DNA from 2 places in the Variovorax sp. 01T432 genome. Region 1 is predicted to be linked to the other one. Evidence: predicted binding sites of a transcription regulator. Region 1 holds the regulator's gene; the other holds the start of a gene.
The links. Region 1 encodes FliA, which starts transcription of late flagellar genes. Its sites were predicted from a motif close to CTAAAGTTTNNNNNNNNNNNGCCGNTA; they were not measured.

Region 1 (3,351 bases):
CGGGTCGGCCAGCAGGTCGAGCATGAGCGCCAGGTCGGTCGCGCTGCGCGCCATGGGCCCGATCACCGCCAGGTCGCGCTCCATCGGCAGGGCCGGCGCCGGCGGCGGCGTGTGGCCGCGAGACGGCAGCAGCCCGAAGGTCGGCTTGTGCGCAAGGACGCCGCAAAAGTGCGCAGGCGCCCGCAGCGAACCGCCGAGGTCGGACCCGATCGAGAGCGGGCCATACCCTGCCGCGAGCGCGGCGGCCGAGCCGCCGGACGAGCCTCCCGGCGTGCGCCCGAGATCCCAGGGATTGCGGGTCGTGCCGTAGATCTCGTTGTAGCTCTGGAGGTCGCCCAGCGCGAAGGGCACGTTGGTCTTGCCGAGGACCACGGCGCCGGCGGCCTTCAGGCGGGCGACTGCGACGGCATCCTCGGCGGGCATGAAGTCCCTGTAGTGCGGCATGCCCCAGGTCGTCGGCAGGCCAGCCACGTTGAACGACTCCTTGACGGTGATCGGGATGCCGAGCAGCGGCCGGACTTCGCCGCGCGCGCGGGCCGCGTCGGCCGCGCGCGCCGCGACCATGGCCCGTTCGAAATCCCGCACGCAGACGGCGTTGATCTTCGCGTCGTGGCGCTCGATGCGCGCAATCGCGGACTGCGCGAGCTCGACGGCGGAGAACTTGCGGGCGGCCAATGCGTCCGCGAGTTCGCTCGCCGTCATGTAGGCCGGGTCAACGGGCTTCGAGGTCATGGCTGCGGAATCTATCCTACTCAGTGACTCCCAGTGTCCATGATGCGCTCGGGCGCCCGGCCGTGGAGCCTCAGCAGCCGCCGTAGTCTCTTTGACCGCTGGCCGTGATCGTGTAGGTATCTCCGCCCGGGGCGACGTGGCAGAGAGGCGGGCTCTGCCGCGGCATGAAGCGCCGGGGCGCCGCCGGCGGGTGCGCGGAAGGGGCTGCCGGAACGCCCTGCGCCGAAGGCAGGTCATTCGCGGCGCGCAGGCATTGCAGGCGCCTGGAGGAAGGCTCCATCGCACTGCAGGCCTCCAGGAGGACGGGCGGCAGCTGGGCCGCCGCCGAGGCGCAAAAGGCACACAGCATCGCCGGCGCCAAGAGCGGCAGCGGCCTCACGCCAGCAGATCCTTCAGGCTCGCGCGCAGCCGGCTGATCGCCTGGCTATGCAGCTGGCACACGCGCGACTGGCTGACCTCCAGGATCGCGCCGATCTCGCGCAGGTTCAGCTCTTCCTCGTAGTAGAGATTGAGCAACAGCTGGTCGCGCTCCGGCAGCGCCGAGATCGCATCGATGAGCTCGTGGCGAAAGCCGCTTTCCAGCAGTTGGGCCAGGGGGTCGTCGCTGCTGCGGTCCTTGCGCGCGCCCTGCGCGTGCAGGTCGAGAAAGGGATTCTCCGCCTCGCCCTTCGAGAAGTCCTCGACGTAGAGAAGCTGGCAGCCCTGGATCTCCTGCAGCAGAGACTGGTAGGCCTCCAGCTCCATCTTCAGTTCCTTGGCGATCTCCCCCTCCGTCGGCGGCCGCCCGAGCCGGTGCTCGAGCGCCTGGATGGCTTTCTCGACGCCGCGCGCCGACTGGCGCAATCCCCTGGAGCCCCAGTCGCTGGCGCGCAGCTCGTCGAGCATGGCGCCGCGGATGCGCTGGCTGACGAAGGTCTCGAACTGCGCGCCGCGGTTGTCCTGGTAGCGGTTGGAGGCGTCGAGCAGGCCGAGCATGCCGGCCTGGATCAGGTCGTCGAGCTCGACGCTCGCCGGCAGCTTGGCGATCATCTGGAGCGCGATGCGGCGCACCATGGGTTGGTGCTGCGCGAGCAGATGGGACTTTTCAATGGTTCCCTGTGCGGTGTACACGGCCGTCCTTTTCCGTTGAATCGATGCCGCGCTCAGGCGGCGGCTGTGCTCAGCCCCTGCGCCGTGCGGGCAGAGGGCTGGGCCAGAGTGTTCGGGGTGGCGCGCGCGCCGGGCGGCTGCGCGCGCCATGGCCACTTGCCGATGTCGGCGGCAATGCGGCGGAAATCCACCGCGGCGGGGCTTGCCGGGAACGCCTCGACCATCGTCTGGCGCAAACGCCGCGCGTCTTCCATGTGCGCGTCGTAGCGCACCCAGCCCGCGGGCTCCAGCGACACCGCCAGGTAGCGGCTGCCGGTGTTGGCGAGGTTGGTCATGATCTGGTGGGCGGCCTCGGGGCTGGCCACGCCGTTGACGAGAAAGCGAAGCTGCCTCAGCGCATGCGCGTAGTGCAGCCGCTTGATGCCCGCGTAGGCCGAGGTGATGGATGACGGATGCGGCTGCAGCACGAGCACCAGTTCGTCGGCCAGCCGGGCGAGCGGCGACAAGCGGCCCTCGCTGTCGAAGACGGTGTCGATCAGGACCACGCCGCCTTGCAGCAGCGCGCGCGGGTCCGCGTCCTTCTGTTCCCCAGGCGGCGCCGACAGCACGCCGACGCCGCAGCCGGTCTGCGCGGCGGCTTGCCGGCAGCTCAGGCGGCCGCCGGCGACATCGCCCAGCGTGCCGGCCGGATCGATGGCCCATGCCCCGCAGATGGACTCCGACGTCGGGCAGTGCTCGTCCAGCAGCAGCACGTCCTTGCCCTGTTGCACCAGGGCGGCGCCCAGGTTCATGGTTGCCGTGGTCGCACCCATGCCACGCCCCATGCCCGCGATGGCGATGACGCGCGTCGGCGTATGGGCCAGCAGCCGCCGCAGTCCATCGGCTTGATCGGTAACCAGCTTGCTCATTCGTGTGCCCTCCTCAAGTCCTCAACCCTGCGGTTCCAGCAGCGCGGGCGCCCGGGTGGGCGCGGTGGACTCGGTGCCCAGCGCTTCGAGAAGCAGGAAGAGCTTGCTCACGCCAACGAACAGCGCATTGCCGGTCAGCGGCCGGCTGGAACGCACAGGGCGCCCGGTGAGCTGGTTGAGCAGCGCGCGCGTGCGGTCGGCCCACTCGCCCTTCGCGTGCAGCAGCCGCCAGACGGTGGTGGTCACCTGGCCGGCGATCAGCAGGCGCTTCATCATGTTCGGGTCGCCCAGCTCGCCCAGGCCGCCGACGAGCTGCAGGCCCTGGCGCATCAGGCGGAAGCAGGGGTCCGCCTCGCCGGCCCAGGCCAGCCACTGCGCCAGTTGGCGCGCCGTGACTTCCATGCCGACATTGGAGAGCGAATAGCTCTGCGCCACGATCTTCTGGCTGCGCGCATCGAGCACGCGCGTCACGACGCAACGCAGCGGGGGGACTTCGCCCGGCTCGGCTCCGGCGGCCGCCCCGGCGCGCAGCGTCACATGCGCATGCGCGTCGCACTGCATCGCCAGCTTGCCGCGGAAATTCATCGGCCGAGCTTCCGTGAAGTCGAGTTCCAGGCGCGCC
Region 2 (3,351 bases), on a different contig from region 1:
CTCATCGTGGCGCCTGCCGTGAAGGGCACGGCCGTGCCGGCCGCATAGGTCGTGGGCGCACCGCCGGGCGGCGTCACCGTGACCGAGGCGGCGGCGGGAAAACCCGTCAACGAGTTGGTGGCGGTGTCGTAGGCCAGCGTGACCGGCGCGGCCAGCGGCGTCGCCGGGTAGGTCGAATCGACGGTCGCGGGGCTCAGGGCGCCCGAGCCCTTGTTGCCGGCGACGTTGTCCGTGATGATGGGCGATGCGGCCGCGACCTTGGCCGGGTCCAGCACCAGCACGTCCATGTCGCGCGCCCCGGTGCGGGTCGGCTGCACGAGGAAGGAGTCGCCCGCTTGCGCGGCGCCGCTGGGCGACGACAGGCTCACGCCGTCGAAGGTGATGGGGAAAGTGGTGGAGGTCGCCACCGTCGACTTGTCCGACAGCCGCGTCACCGAATAGGTCAGCGTGCCCGCCACGTTCTTCACGTCGACCGAGTAGTCGCTGGCGGTGAGCTGCGAGGTGTTGGTGACGGCGGCCGCGACCACCATGGTGCCGGTGTTGTTCTTGTTGCTGAAGACGCCGGGCGTCGCGGTGGTGAAGAAGTTGCCGCCGAGCGCGCCGTTCAGGTCCACGCCCAGCTTGTGCTGCGCATTGACGGCATCGGACAAGGACATCGCCAGCTGGCCGATCTGGTTCTGTGCCGGGATGAGCGACTGCGCGCGGAAGCTCATCAGGCCGCCCAGCGAGCCGCCGGTGATGACGTTGTCGTTGAGCTGGGTCACGTTGCCCGAGACGGTGAGCAGCGCGATCGACGTGCGGGTCGGGTCGGCGGCCGAGGGCACCGCCTGCATCGTCGCCGCCTGATTGCCCGTCACCAGGGACTGGCCGTTGCCGACGGACACGCTGTACTGGCCGTCGGCCTGCGCCAGCACCTTGACGTCGACGATCTGGCTCAACTGGCTCACCAGCTGGTCGCGCTGGTCCATCAGGTCGTTGGGCGGGCTCCCGCCGGCCATGGCCTGGGCCAGGCCGATCTGCTGGTTGAGGTTGGCGATCTGCTTGGCGAAACTATTGACCTGGCTGACGCTGCCCTGGATCTGGTCATTGACCGACGAGTTGAGATCCGTCAGGTACTGGTCCGTGGAACGGAACTTGTTGGACAAGGCCTGCGCCGAGCTGATGAGCTGTTGGCGCGCGGCGGGGTCGGATGGCGTGTTGGCCACGCCCTGCGTGGCCGTGAAGAAGTTCTGCATCAACGGGCTCAGGCCGGCGGTCTTGTCCGACAGCAGCGTGTCGATGCGGTTGATCTGCGTGCCGTAGGTACTCAGCGCGGCGGAAGAGGACTGCGCGCTGGAAAGCTGCGCCGTGAGGTACGCGTCGAAGCTGCGCGAAATGGTGGTAACGCGCACCCCGGTGCCCATGAAGCCCGAGCCGGTCGCGATGGCGCCGTTGGTGGCCACCTCGGCGACCTGCCGGCTGTAGCCCGGCGTGTAGACGTTGGCCGTGTTGTGGGCGGTGGTCATCAGCGCGTCGCGTGCCGCGTTGAGGCCGCTCAGACCCGTGAAGAACAAATTTCCGGACATAAGGCTCTACCTGTATGGATGGGTGTTTCTCGAGGCATCGCGTCGATGCCTTCCTTCTCTATATCGGCAGAGCGACCGGAATGTTGAGAGGCGGATGCCCCTTTGGCCGCTCTCGGGCCTGAAGGCGGCCGCCACGCGCGATGCCACCGGACGGTGGCATCGGCGGCGCCCGGTCATGCGCTCAGAACTCGGCCCATTCGTCGTCGCCCATGGCCAGTTGAGGCGCGGAGGCACCGCCCTTCTTGCCCGCCGGCAGTGCCTTGGAGCGCGCCTTCGGCTCGGCCTTGGCCGGGCGGGCGGCCGTGATCGGCGTGATCCGCGTCAGCGCCGCTTGGGGCTTGTCCTCGTCCTCCTTCAGCCTGAACACACTGACCGCCTCCACCAGATTGCCGGCCTGTTCCTGCAGCGATTGCGCCGCCGCCGAAGCCTCTTCGACCAGCGCCGCGTTCTGCTGCGTCACTTCGTCCATCTGCGTGATGGCCTGGTTGATCTGCTCGATGCCCGAAGTCTGCTCCTGGCTGGCCGCCGTGATCTCGCCCATGATGTCGGTCACGCGCCTGACGCTGCCCACGATCTCGTCCATCGTCTGGCCGGCTTCGGCCACCTGCCTGCTGCCCTCTTCCACCTTCTCCACCGAGTCGCCGATCAGCGTCTTGATCTCCTTGGCCGCCGCCGCCGAGCGCTGCGCCAGGCTGCGAACCTCGGAGGCCACGACGGCGAAGCCACGGCCCTGCTCGCCCGCCCGCGCGGCCTCGACCGCCGCGTTCAGCGCCAGGATGTTGGTCCGCGTTGTCCGCGTTCTGCTTGACGGTGCTGGTGAGTTCTTCCATCGAGGCGGCCGTCTGCTCCAGCGAACTGGCCTGCTCCTCGGTGCGCGACGAGAGGTCCTGGTTGCCCGAGGCGATCTCGCTCGAAGCCGTCGCGATGGTGTCCGACGAGTCCTTGATCCTGCTGACGACCCCGGTGAGCTGGTCCTGCATCTGCTTGATGGAGTAGAGCAGGCTGCCTTCGCGCGCCGAGCTGGCATCGACCTCGACCGTCAGGTCGCCGGTCGCGATGCGGCCCACCACGTCGGCGGCATACGCCGGCTCGCCGCCCAGCTGGCGCGCCAGCACGCGGGCCACCAGCAGGCCCAGGCCCACGCTGACTGCGACGCCTCCCAGTGCGAACGCCACCATCAGCAGTCGCGAAGTCCTGAAGGTGTCGCCGGACCGCGCCACGCTGTCCTTGGCCAGCTGGTCGCTGTAGCCGACCATGCCTTTCATCACCACTTCCAGCGCGCGCGAATCCTTCAGCAGCTGCGCGCTGTCCTCGCTCACGCGGCCGTCGAATTGCGAACTGTCGAGCGACTGCTTGGAGATCAGCGCGACGAAATCGGTCATGCGCTGCTTCAGGGGCGGCATCAGGGTCTCGTACTGCTGGAAGAGCTTTTGCCCTTCAGGACTCTCGGCGAAGAAGGGCTTCACCTCCGCGATGCGCGCCTCGAGGCCTTCGACGGCGGTGCTGAGTTCCTTGGCGCCGGCGTTGCGCTCGCCGCGCGTGGAGGCGGAAAGCAGGCCCATCTGGGCCCGGCTGGCATAGAGGAGGTCGATGTTGGCATCTTGCACGGCCTGCAGGGCGTGCAGTTCATGGCTGTAGAGCCTCTCGGTCGAGGCATTGATGCGGCTCATGTGGAAGATGCCCAGCGCACTGACCGCCGCGCCCAGAGCCGCGACAACAAGGAAGCTGAGGATCAGCTTGACCGTCACGCGAAGTCGTTGAAACCATTTCATTTTTTTCTTCTTTC

Region 2: the regulator FliA is predicted to act here: its motif matches at 1,627-1,653, upstream of flgK (flagellar hook-associated protein FlgK).

The regions. Positions count from the first base shown of each region.
Region 1 covers NZ_JBFTPS010000021.1:68,406-71,756, reverse strand. The annotation lists gene AC1DNF_RS17405 (amidase) at 1-732, opposite strand, end outside; gene AC1DNF_RS17400 (hypothetical protein) at 803-1,111, opposite strand; gene AC1DNF_RS17395 (RNA polymerase sigma factor FliA) at 1,108-1,842, opposite strand; gene AC1DNF_RS17390 (MinD/ParA family ATP-binding protein) at 1,875-2,729, opposite strand; gene flhF (flagellar biosynthesis protein FlhF) at 2,751-3,351, opposite strand, start outside.
Region 2 covers NZ_JBFTPS010000108.1:522-3,872, reverse strand. The annotation lists gene flgK (flagellar hook-associated protein FlgK) at 1-1,565, opposite strand, end outside; partial or broken gene AC1DNF_RS35220 (methyl-accepting chemotaxis protein) at 1,747-3,337, opposite strand.